2 regions of the Paucibacter hankyongi genome follow, and region 2 is predicted to be linked to the other one. Evidence: predicted binding sites of a transcription regulator. Region 2 holds the regulator's gene; the other holds the start of a gene.
What was found. The regulator LexA, encoded in region 2, represses DNA repair genes until DNA is damaged. The targets are predictions, from matches to a motif close to ACTGTATNNNNATACAGT.

Region 1 (6,072 bases), on a different contig from region 2:
GTCGAACTTGGAGGCTTCCACTTCGGCCGGATCTTCTTCGTCCAGATCGCGGTAGGCCACGATTTCGGGATGACGGAACAGTGCGTTGGAGTCGAAGTTGAACTTGGCGTCCAGAGCGATCAGATTGCCCTTGGAGTCGCAGTTCAGCGGGTTGATTTCCACCAGCGACGCGTCGGTGTCCATGTAGCACTTGTAGAGCTTCTGGAACAGGTCAACAGCTTGGTCCACCGAGTGGCCGGACAAGCCGATGCCGCTGGCGATCTTCTTGGCTTGATCGACGGTCAGACCGACCAGCGGGTCGATCATCTCGGTCAGGATCTTCTCGGGGGTGGAGTGAGCCACTTCCTCGATGTCCATGCCGCCTTCGCTGGAAGCGATGAAGGCCACCTTCTGCGTGCCACGGTCAGTCACCAGCGACACATACAGTTCGTTCTTGATGTCGGCGCCTTCTTCGATGTAGAGGCGACGCACCTTCTGGCCGACGGGGCCGGTTTGGTGCGTGACGAGCTGCATGCCCAGGATCTGCTCGGACAGGCTCTTCACCTCGTCCAGCGAGCGACCCAGCTTCACGCCGCCGCCCTTACCACGGCCACCGGCGTGGATCTGTGCCTTCACGACCCAGACCGGGCCGCCCAGCTTTTGTGCAGCTTCAACAGCTTCTTGCACGGTAAAGGCCGGAATGCCACGGGGCACCGGCACTCCGAATTGGCGCAGGATTTCCTTGCCCTGGTACTCGTGAATCTTCATAAGGGTCTCGCTTTTGGAAAGGTCAGGAAGAGGAGGCAGGTATTGCAGGCACGGTGGCCGCCGAAGCGGTCCCGGGCTTGCGATACCAGCGAGGGTAATGGGTTTGAACGGTGGCGCCGTCGCTACGCAAGGCATGGCAACGGTCGATCTGGAAGGGGGCTTGCCCTGCAGCGCTGCCTTCTTGCGTGTCGATCACGGTGCCGGCAAAGGCTTGAATCACGGCGGAAGGCAAGACCTGGCACAACTCGGTCAGGTGGGTGCAACCTTTGGTGCCGGCGAGGCGATCTTTGACGCCCAGGCGAAAGCCCTTCATCAAATTCAGGCCGACTAAGCGCGCGTAGGCATCGCCATGCTGGTCGCAAGACCCCGGGTAGGGCATCCATTCGGAGACTGACGTGGCGGCGTGGATCGTCAACTGCTGATCAATCGCAAGGTGCAGTCGCATCGCGTGGATGGGTTCACCGGCCAAGCGGGTGCCACCGGCCACAGACATGTCTGTGGTTTTGGTGTCCGTCAACTCTGCCTCGACCTCATACAGGCCGTCATCACGTGCAAAAACCTGCACGTCAATGGCGCGGCGATGCATCAAACGGCGCTCGGCTGAGGGGATGGATAGGGGCATGTCAAGAAAACGGCGTTCACACAAAACGATGCCTGCGGCTGGAAAAAGCCTGCAGGCACTCATTTGCGCAGGGCGCCAATGTAGCATGCTGCGCCGTTTGGAGGCTTTCACGAAACTGTCGATACCGTCAAACCCTGGCTTGCCACAAGGCTTGGAGCCGCCTATTCGTCCTTGGCGTTCAAGAGCTTTCGAACCGTTTCCGAGCTGAAACCACGCGCGATCAGGAAGCGCATTTGTTTGGCCTTCATCGCCAGGTCAGGGGCGGCTTGGCCGCCAAACTTTCTCGACCAGATCGCCTTTGCGCGCTCGAATTCGCCGCTTTTCAAGTCAGCCAGCTTTTCTGCGCTGAGGCTCAAGCCGTGCTGTGCCAGTTCTTGTTTGATGCGCAGATCGCCATAGCGGGCGGCGCGAGCGTGGATGCGAGAGTCGACGAAACGCTCGTCACTCAAATAGCCTTGCTGCTGTAACCAGTCCAGCAGGGTTTCGATCTGGTCCTCGGGGTCGACGCTGTGCGTCGACTCGAGATCCGGGTTCGGACCCGGCTGATCTTGTGGGGCCATCGCCGCCTGAGCCGCCGCGGCCGCCAGATCCTTGCGCAAAGATCGCAGCAATTTCAGCCGCAATTCGGAGCGGCTGTGCTCTCGCTGCGACAGCAGGGAGATGGCGCGCATCTTCAAAGACAGAGGTTTCATGACGGTTGGCTTAGGTGCTGCTGAAGGGTGTCCTCAGCAGGCGCGCGTTTGAATGCCTCGATCGGTGTGGAGGCATTGCGGGGCTCGCGCCTAGGGTGGCGGGAGGAGATCCAGGCTCAGGCCCTGTCGTTGGTCGGGCGCCAAGGGGTGTAGGCCCGGCAAGGCACCGGGTGAACGCCAAGCCGGGGGCGCTTGGGTGTCGGCCCAGTACTCTTCGATGGACAAGATCAACCCGGCCTGCAGTTTGAAAAAACTGTTGGCGTAGAACGATTGGCCGTTTTGGTCCACCCGTACCAGGCTGTGCACGCGTTGCACCTCTTGCAACACGGGCAGCCGGTGCTGTGTGTCTGCGGAGGCGCTGCTTGACGCCGAGGCGCCATCATCCAGGTGGTTCAACTCCAGCAAATGAATGGCCCAGCCCTCTGGATAGACCGCATTCACATGCACGATGGCTGCCGCGCCGGCAAACCGTTCGGTAGTGGCCCACCACACGCAATACGCCGCCGGACTCAGCAGCGCTTGGGCCTCGGCCCAGCGCCTAGCTTGGTAGAGCGCCCAGAAGCGCCGTACCAACTCAAGGCTGGAAGTCTTGCTGCCCATTTGGTGAAGCTTGCCGAACAACGCCCTGCGGCGGCGCGTTTGTACCCTTAGGCCGCGGGCTCGCTGCCTGCCAACAGCGGCACGCCGAGCGAGTCGCGAACCTTGTTTTCGATCTCGCGGGCCAGATCTGGGTTTTCGCGCAGGAACTCGCGCGCATTGTCTTTGCCCTGGCCAATCTTTTCGCCTTGGTAGGCATACCAGGAGCCTGACTTCTCGACCACCTTGGCGATCACACCCATGTCGATGATCTCGCCTTCGCGGCTGATGCCTTCGCCATAAAGGATGTCGAACTCCGCAGTCTTGAAGGGCGGGGCGACCTTGTTCTTGACCACCTTGACCTTGGTCTCACTGCCGATCACGTCGTCGCCCTTTTTGATCGAGCCGATGCGACGGATGTCCAGACGCACCGAGGCGTAGAACTTCAAGGCATTGCCGCCGGTGGTGGTTTCGGGGCTGCCAAACATCACGCCGATCTTCATGCGGATCTGGTTGATGAAGATGACCATGCAATTGGCCTTCTTGATCGTGGCGGTCAGCTTGCGCAAAGCCTGGCTCATCAAGCGTGCCTGCAGGCCGGGCAGCGAGTCGCCCATTTCGCCTTCCAACTCGGCCTTGGGCGTCAGTGCGGCGACCGAGTCAACGACGATCAGGTCCACCGAGCCAGAGCGCACCAGGGCGTCAACAATCTCAAGCGCTTGTTCGCCGGTGTCGGGCTGGCTGATCAGCAAATCTTGCAGATTGACGCCGAGCTTTTGCGCGTACTGGATGTCCAGTGCATGTTCGGCGTCGATAAAGGCGCAGACGCCGCTGAGCTTTTGCATCTCGGCAATCACCTGCAGCGTCAGTGTTGTCTTGCCCGACGATTCCGGGCCATAGATTTCGACCACTCGGCCGCGCGGCAGGCCACCGACGCCCAGGGCAATGTCCAGACCCAGCGAGCCGGTGGAGACGACTTGAATGTCCTCAATCACCTCGCCTTCACCCAGGCGCATGATGGAGCCCTTGCCAAATTGCTTCTCGATTTGGCTGAGTGCGGCTTGCAGGGCCTTGGCCTTTTCTGCGTTGACGGTTTTGGCTGGGGCGTCCATGAATTTCTCCTGAATTGACTGGCGCGATTATGGCGCAATCTGTATGTTTGTACAGTAGTTTATCGAATCGTCGTTGGCAAGTGCCGGGCGCGATATGAAGTTGGAAACCGCCGGTGGGGTGATGTAGCGACCGAAGTCTGCTTGTCAGCCCACGCCCTTCCAGGCCTTCAATGCATGCAATCGTAAATATCAGATGGCTCACTGGATGAGCCAGTAATTCGCCGTTTCAGCTTCAGGGCCCAAACGTTCATCCTGCGCACATTCGTAATCCAGGCGCTTGAAAGGCAGGCGGACTCCCTAGAATGCGGAGACAAGAACAAGTCAAGGACGGAGACCGCATGCGCATCCTGATTGCTGAAGATGACCAAGTACTTGCCGACGCGCTGCTGCGTTCGTTGCGTGCCTCCGGCTATGCCGTGGATCAGGTGAGCAGCGGCAGCGAGGCGGACGCCGCCTTGGCTTCGCATGAGTTTGACTTGGTGATCCTGGACCTGGGCCTGCCCAAGCTGCATGGTCTGGAGGTGTTGCGCAAGCTGCGCGCACGGGGCTCGTCGATGCCGGTGCTGATTTTGACTGCGGCCGATAGCGTCGAGCAGCGCGTCAAGGGGCTGGACTTTGGCGCTGATGACTATATGGCCAAGCCCTTCTCCCTGCAGGAGCTGGAAGCGCGTGTGCGGGCGCTGACCCGGCGTGGGCTGGGCACGGCGTCGAGCATCATCAAGCATGGGCCGCTCAGCTTCGATGCGACCGGGCGGGTTGCGTACATCAATGAGCAAATGATTGAGCTGTCCGCGCGTGAGCTGAGCTTGCTCGAAGTGCTGCTGCAGCGGGCCGGCCGTTTGGTGAGCAAGGACCAGTTGGTGGAGCGCCTTTGTGAGTGGGGCGAGGAAGTCAGCAATAACGCCATCGAGGTCTATATCCACCGGCTGCGCAAGAAAATTGAGCAAGGTCCGATCCGCATCGCCACCGTGCGCGGCCTGGGTTATTGCCTGGAAAAAATCCCCGCCTGATTGCGCCTGATGCGCGTCCGACCGCTCTTACTCCGCCTCTTCCTTCGCTTTAAGGCAGTCAATGCCGGTTGATTCGGGTCAACGCTCACTGTTTGGCGAGATCCTTGATTGGATGCTGGCGCCGCTGCTGCTGATCTGGCCGATCAGCGTGGCGCTGACCTGGCTGGTAGCACAAGGCATTGCCAGCCGCCCTTATGACCGCGAACTCGGCGAGATGGCGCGTACCTTGGGCTTGCAGGTGGCCGCCGCACAGCCCAATTTGCGCAGCGGTCGGTCCCAATATGCGCTGGCGCCGGAGGCCGCTGCCTTGCTGCGCGCCGATGAGGCCGACACGGTTTTCTATCAGGTGCTTGGCCTGCGCGGTGAGCTCTTGAGTGGCGACGCGAATCTGCCGGTGCCGGTGGACGAAGAGCTGATCGTGCCCTGGGAGCTGCATTTCCGCGATGACGAGGTCGCCAATGAGCGCGTGCGGGTGGCTTATCTGTGGGTGGCGCCCGAAGGCTTGGCTGGGTCGACCCGAACCATGCTGGTGCAAGTGGCCGAGACCCTGGGCAAGCGTGGCCGCCTGACGAACGAAATCATCAAGGGCGTGATCCTGCCGCAGTTCGTGATCCTGCCCTTGGCCGTGCTCTTGGTCTGGTTGGCCCTGGCGCGTGGTATTGCGCCCCTGAATGAATTGCAGCGCCGCATTCGCTCGCGCGAGAGTTCGGACTTGAGCCCGATCGATGAGCGCCGCATCCCCGAAGAGGTGGCCCCCCTGGTGCGCGCGATCAACGACTTGTTAGCACGGCTGGATCAATCGATCAGCCGGCAAAAGCACTTTCTGGCCGACGCGGCCCATCAGTTGAAAACGCCGTTGGCGGGGCTGCGCATGCAGGCCGAGTTTGCCGAGCGCGAAATCGATGCCGGCCGCAGCCAGCCCGCTGAGTTGAAGCGGTCGCTGCAGCAGATTTCGCTGTCGAGCCAGCGCGCCGCGCATATGGTGAACCAGTTGCTGGCGATGGCGCGCGCCGAGGACCAAGAGCATGCGGCCCAGCGCAGCGAGGTCAATATGGCCGAACTCGCCATGGAGACAGTGCGCGACTTCGTGCCCCGCGCCATGGACAAGCGCATCGACCTGGGCTACGAGGGCCCCAGCGTGGAGCAATGTGGCTTGCGCGTGCTGGGCCACCCGATCTTGATCCGAGAGCTGATCCGTAATCTGGTCGACAACGCCCTGCTGTACACGCCGACCCAGGGCACGGTCACCGTGCGCGTGGTGGAAGACCCGTTTGGTCAAGTCAGTGTCTTGCAGGTCGAAGACTCGGGCCCGG
Region 2 (6,072 bases):
GTGCGTGCGCTTGAAGCACGCCTGGCCGCGATGGAAGGTACGGAAGGCGCGATCGCGACCGCCACCGGCATGAGTGCCATACTGTTGCTCTGCATGGGCCTCTTGAAGGCGGGCGACCATGTGGTTTGCTCGCGCTCGGTTTTTGGTTCCACCATCAATCTGTTTGCCAAGGAGTTCGGCAAATTCGGGGTGGAAACCAGCTTTGTCTCTCAAACTGATCTGCAAGAGTGGCGCGAGGCCATCCGGCCCACGACGCGGCTTTTCTTTGCCGAAACGCCGACCAATCCCTTGACCGAGGTCTGCGACATTCAGGCCTTGGCTGATATCGCGCATGCCGCGGGCGCCTTGCTGGTGGTGGACAACACCTACGCCACGCCGGCCCTGCAACAGCCTGCCAAATTTGGTGCCGACTTGATCATGCACTCGGCCACCAAATTCATGGACGGCCAAGGCCGCGTGATGGCGGGCGCCTTGTGCGGTCCTAACCATCTGATCAAAGATGTGTTCGGGCCGGTGATGCGGACGCTGGGCATGGTCCTGGCCCCGTTCAACGCCTGGGTGATTTTGAAGGGCCTCGAAACCCTGAGCCTGCGTATGCGGGCGCAAAGCGAGCAAGCCTTGGCCGTGGCACGTTGGCTGGAGGCTCGCCCAGAAGTGGCGCGCGTCTATTGCCCTTCCTTGCCTTCGCATCCGCAACACGAATTGGCGATGCGGCAGCAGTCGGGGCAGGGTGGTGCGGTGCTTTCGTTTGAACTGCGCGCCGCTACGCCGGAAGCCGCGCGCGCCGCGGCGTTCCATGTGATCGACAGCACCCGTGTGCTCAGCATCGCCACCAATTTGGGCGACACCAAGTCCATCATCACGCACCCGGCAACCACCTCGCATGGTCGCCTCAGCGAGGCCCAGCGCCAGGCCGCGGGCATTGGCCAAGGCTTGATTCGTTTGTCGGTCGGTTTAGAGCATGTCGATGACATCACCGATGATTTGTTGCGCGGTCTTTCTACCTTGAAATCCCTATGAGCCAGAACGTTTCCAACACCGTGCGCACCCGTATTGCCCCATCGCCCACCGGCTTCCTGCATCTGGGTACGGCGCGCACGGCCTTGTACTCCTGGGCCTACGCCCGCCACTTCGGTGGTAAGTTTGTGCTGCGCATCGAAGATACCGATGTGGCGCGTTCGACCCAAGACTCTGTGGAACAGATTCTGGCCTCGATGAAGTGGCTGGGCTTGGACTATGACGAGGGCCCGATCTATCAGATGCAGCGTTTGGAGCGCTATCAGGCCGTGGCCGAGCAATTGATTGCCGAAGGCAAGGCCTACCGTTGCTACTGCACGCCGGCCGAGTTGAACGATATGCGCGAGGCCCAGCGCGCCCGCGGCGAGAAGACCCGTTACGACGGCCGCTGGCGGCCCGAGGCCGGCAAGACCTTGCCGCAAGTGCCTGCCGGCGTAGCGCCGGTGGTTCGCTTCAAGAACCCGCTCGAAGGCGATGTGACTTGGGACGATCTGGTCAAGGGCCCCATCACCATCAACAACCGGGAAATCGATGATTTGATCATCGTGCGCCCCGCGGGTGAAGACGCTCCCGCCGGTAGCTTGGGTGTACCCACCTACAACTTCGCCGTGGTGGTGGACGACTGGGATATGCAAATCAGCCATGTGTTCCGGGGTGACGAGCATGTCAACAACACACCGTGGCAGATCAATATCTTCAATGCACTGGGTGCCGCGCTGCCCCAGTTCGGGCATGTACCGGTGATCTTGGGCGATGACGGGCAGAAACTGTCGAAACGGCGGGGGGCGGTCAGTGTCACGGCCTATGAAGAGGCCGGTTATCTGCCCGAGGCGATGCTGAACTATCTGTCACGCTTGGGCTGGAGCCATGGCGACGAAGAACTGTTCAGTCGCGAGCAGTTGGTGTCTTGGTTTGATGGCACACACCTGAACAAGAGCCCCGCTCAGTGGGATCCGGCCAAACTCGAATGGGTCAACGGCCAGTACATCAAGCAGGCCGATGACGCACGCTTGGCGGCCTTGGTGGCTGAGCAATTACGCAAGCGCGGAATCGAAGCTGATGTGGCGCGTCTGCCAGCGATGTGTGCCTTGTTCAAGGATCGTTGTGCGACAACGGTGGCTTTGGCAGATTGGCTGGCGATGTATTTCGTGGCCGTCAGCCCCAGTGCTGAGGACTTGGCCGCTCATGTGACAGATGCAATCAAGCCCGCTCTGGCAAGCCTGGCCGAAAAGCTCGAAGGCGCGGAATGGACCAAGGCCAGTATTGCCGCGGCCATCAAAGAAACGATTGCCGCGCACGGCATCAAGATGCCTGTTTTGGCCATGCCGGTGCGCGCCTTGGTGTGCGGACGCGTGCAAACGCCGAGCGTGGATGCGGTGCTGGAGTTGTTCGAAAAAGAAATTGTCATCAAACGCTTGCGCTCCGTGTGAAATTCGTTCTACAATCTATGTCTTGCTTGAACAGCGCGATACACAAAACGTCGCGACGCACAGCAGCCAAAGCGAGCGAAAGCGAAGCAGTGGCAAGTAGTGCGGAGTAAAGGTTTTGGGGGTATAGCTCAGCTGGGAGAGCGCTTGCATGGCATGCAAGAGGTCAACGGTTCGATCCCGTTTATCTCCACCAAATCTAATTTGGCGGCGCGCAGTTCGAGAAGTTAGAAGGTTTAGTCCCCTTCGTCTAGAGGCCTAGGACACCACCCTTTCACGGTGACTACAGGGGTTCGAATCCCCTAGGGGACGCCAAGTTTGACAAGACTTGGTAGTTGTTTTGAGAATGTTTTAAGACAACTACAAATTTGTTCTGTATATTCGTGTTATACTAATATACATGGAGTGGTAGTTCAGTTGGTTAGAATACCGGCCTGTCACGCCGGGGGTCGCGGGTTCGAGTCCCGTCCACTCCGCCAACATTAAGCTCTGGTGAAAGTCAGAGTTGTTTGAAGCAGCGATAATAAATCGCTGCGGCGAGTAAGGTGAGAAATCAAATTACTTGTGATAGAATAAAATTAGTAGTGACGCTTGAATAGCGCGGCGCCCGCAGAATATTTGGGGGTATAGCTCAGCTGGGAGAGCGCTTGCATGGCATGCAAGAGGTCAACGGTTCGATCCCGTTTATCTCCACCACTTATTGCTTGTTGGTGATAAGTGGCGGCGCGCGGTTCAAGTGGGTCGATTCGAAGGGCTGAAAGGCTTTTTGAATCTGAAAATTAGAAGGTTTAGTCCCCTTCGTCTAGAGGCCTAGGACACCACCCTTTCACGGTGACTACAGGGGTTCGAATCCCCTAGGGGACGCCAAGTTTGACAAGGCTTGGCAATCATCTGAGGATGGTTGCAAAACTTGTTCGGTGAGTTAGTGTTTGAGTAATCAACTGCTAAGTCATTTGGAGTGGTAGTTCAGTTGGTTAGAATACCGGCCTGTCACGCCGGGGGTCGCGGGTTCGAGTCCCGTCCACTCCGCCAATATTGAAAGCCCTGATTGCGAAAGCAGTCAGGGCTTTTTCTTTTGCCAGTCATTTTCGATCACATTTGTCGGCCGAACGAGGTCTATTCCCGCATACTCATATCGAGTCTGTGATCCCAGACTACCGAATCGATTTCTCGAGAACTCTAACTCGGGACGGATTTGCAGTCTCCAAGGCCGTATGTAGCATTCACTCATACGAGTCGGGCACCAAGCCTGGAGTTTGATCTGGGTGCCGACTCGGTATATTGAGCTCCAAAAGCGCGCGAATAGGAGCGCAGATTTGATACTGAGAATTCTCAGAGTCCAATCGCATGTGCCCTTCGCGGATTTAAATCCCCGTCGTCAAGCCCATACGAATTCACCAGTAGGTTCTGGTGCGCCATGTTTTGAGCGCATTCAATTGAACATCTGGCCGCGAATCAAACCAACAGCCAACCCTTCTAGCACAAAACTCTCGTCGCCGTCGGCAACGAGAATCGGTGCAAAGTCAGGGTTTTCAGGCAATAACTCGATACCTTTGCGATTGCGTTGGAATCGTTTGACGGTCACGTCATCACCTAAGCGCGCCACCACGATTTGGCCATTCTTGGCCTCGGAAATTTTCTTCACCGCGAGCAGGTCGCCGTCCATGATGCCAATGTCTTTCATGCTCATACCACGGACCTTGAGTAGAAAGTCAGGCTTTTGCGCAAACATGCTGGCTTCGACGGCGTATGTCTGTTCAATATGTTCTTGGGCCAAGATCGGCTGGCCCGCTGCAACGCGCCCAACCAAGGGCAGAGTCAACTGGGCCAAGCTGGCAAGTGGCAGGGAAAACTGACGGCCGGGAGCGCCACCTATAGTTTGGCGAGACTCTTTTGCTTCGCGAGCCTGGTTGACCGCCTTCAATGTGTCAGACTTCAGCCTGATGCCGCGGGAAGTTCCGCCCACCAACTCAATGACGCCCTTGCGGGCCAGGGCTTGCAGATGTTCTTCGGCTGCGTTGGCGGAGCGGAATCCGAGTTCGGCAGCGATTTCGGCCCGGGTCGGAGGGGCGCCGGTCAGTTCAATGGCCTGTCGAACCAAATCGAGGATTTGTTGCTGACGTGCGGTGAGTTTCGGCTTGTCGTCCATGGGAATCCTGTTTGGGGTTGGCCTGAATATTTATCCAGCTACTGTATTTTCATCCAGCTGAGAAAAAAATGCAAAAAAACGATGCAAACAATAGGTCGCCAGAGTCCTTGACCACGCAGTCACCTGATTTGGTGTTGATCCTCGGCACCGGGGGCACGATCGCGGGTACGGCTGAAGATGCCTCTGACAATGTGGGATACCGCGCAGCCCAACTGGGTGTTGCGCAATTGGTCGCCGCGGTGCCGCCGCTGGCTGGGCAACGTTTGGAGACTGAGCAGGTCGCTCAGCTCGACAGCAAGGACATGGATTTTGAAACCTGGCAACGTCTAGCACTTCGTGTCCAGATCCATTTAGCGCGCCCCGAGGTGGCCGGGGTGGTCATCACCCATGGCACCGACACCTTGGAAGAGACTGCATATTTTTTGCAGCGCGTCTTGGGTCCGGCTAAACCGGTGGTGCTGACCGCGGCGATGCGTCCGGCCACCGCTTTGCAAAAAGATGGTCCTCAAAATCTGTTGGATGCCGTCACTGTCGCGACGAATCCATCGGCGTCAGGTGTTGTGGTGGTGTTCGCCGGTCAGGTTCATTCGGCCGAGCAGGTGCGCAAGGTGCACAGCTACCGCGTCGATGCCTTCGGTTCGGTCGATGGCAGTCGCTTGGCAAGCATCGAAGAGGGGCATGTTCGCTGGTTGGCTGTTGCGCACAGCCATGCGCCGGTTTTTGGCACGTCCTTGCTGGCAACGCTGCCGCCCAAACAATGGCCAAGCGTCGAAATCGTGCTCAACCATGTAGGGGCAAGCGGTTCGGTGGTCCGGGCGCTTGTGGCCCAAGGTGTTGACGGCTTGGTGGTTGCCGGTACTGGCAATGGCAGCCTGTCGATCAGCCTGGACGCGGCCTTGCGGGAGGCGCAGGCCGCCGGTGTCCGCGTCTTGCGCAGCACCCGCTGTGACGCTGGACCGGTGACCGCTTCGGACGAGGCCTTGCCCAGCGCCGGCGCACTCAGTCCGGTGAAGGCAAGGATTGAAATGCTGCTGCAACTGATGCAGGAGAAATTACAGGCGCGGATCGCCTAAGGCCTAAGTGCCAATCTCGGCGGAGTTCGTTCCGCCGAGTGGACGCAGTCTGGCTATCGCAGAAGACGCAGGTACAAGCTGGGACTGCGCGCTTTTGTCGCTCGTCCGCGCACTCAAACCTGCGGTCTTCTTCAGCCCATTCAGACGATATTCAGTGCGACGTCGATATTGCCGCGCGTTGCATTGGAGTAGGGGCAGACTTGATGCGCGGCCGCGACCAATTGCTCGGCGCTGGCTCGGTCCAGGCCGGGGATGCTGATGTTCATCGCAACCTGTATGCCAAAGCCCGCTGGGATGGGGCCAATGCCGACTTCTGCGCTGATCGACAGATCGGCCGGCAAGGCGATTTTCATTTTTCCAGCCACGACCTTCATCGCGCCAATGAAACAGGCGGAGTAGCCGGCTG

Region 1: a site for LexA is predicted at 3,788-3,805, ahead of recA (recombinase RecA). Genes of this name have one in related genera too.

The regions. Positions count from the first base shown of each region.
Region 1 covers NZ_JBBHJX010000006.1:47,574-53,645, forward strand. Annotated here, with positions in the region: gene sucC (ADP-forming succinate--CoA ligase subunit beta) at 1-747, opposite strand, end outside; gene WG899_RS11090 (DUF2889 domain-containing protein) at 770-1,369, opposite strand; gene WG899_RS11095 (regulatory protein RecX) at 1,531-2,061, opposite strand; gene WG899_RS11100 (nuclear transport factor 2-like protein) at 2,152-2,661, opposite strand; gene recA (recombinase RecA) at 2,709-3,749, opposite strand; gene WG899_RS11110 (response regulator) at 4,088-4,759, shown strand; gene WG899_RS11115 (sensor histidine kinase) at 4,821-6,072, shown strand, end outside.
Region 2 covers NZ_JBBHJX010000001.1:522,824-528,895, reverse strand. Annotated here, with positions in the region: gene WG899_RS02355 (O-succinylhomoserine sulfhydrylase) at 1-1,020, shown strand, start outside; gene gltX (glutamate--tRNA ligase) at 1,017-2,447, shown strand; tRNA gene WG899_RS02345 (tRNA-Ala) at 2,565-2,640, shown strand; tRNA gene WG899_RS02340 (tRNA-Glu) at 2,684-2,759, shown strand; tRNA gene WG899_RS02335 (tRNA-Asp) at 2,847-2,923, shown strand; tRNA gene WG899_RS02330 (tRNA-Ala) at 3,065-3,140, shown strand; tRNA gene WG899_RS02325 (tRNA-Glu) at 3,236-3,311, shown strand; tRNA gene WG899_RS02320 (tRNA-Asp) at 3,400-3,476, shown strand; gene lexA (transcriptional repressor LexA) at 3,877-4,593, opposite strand; gene WG899_RS02310 (asparaginase) at 4,701-5,666, shown strand; gene WG899_RS02305 (organic hydroperoxide resistance protein) at 5,807-6,072, opposite strand, start outside.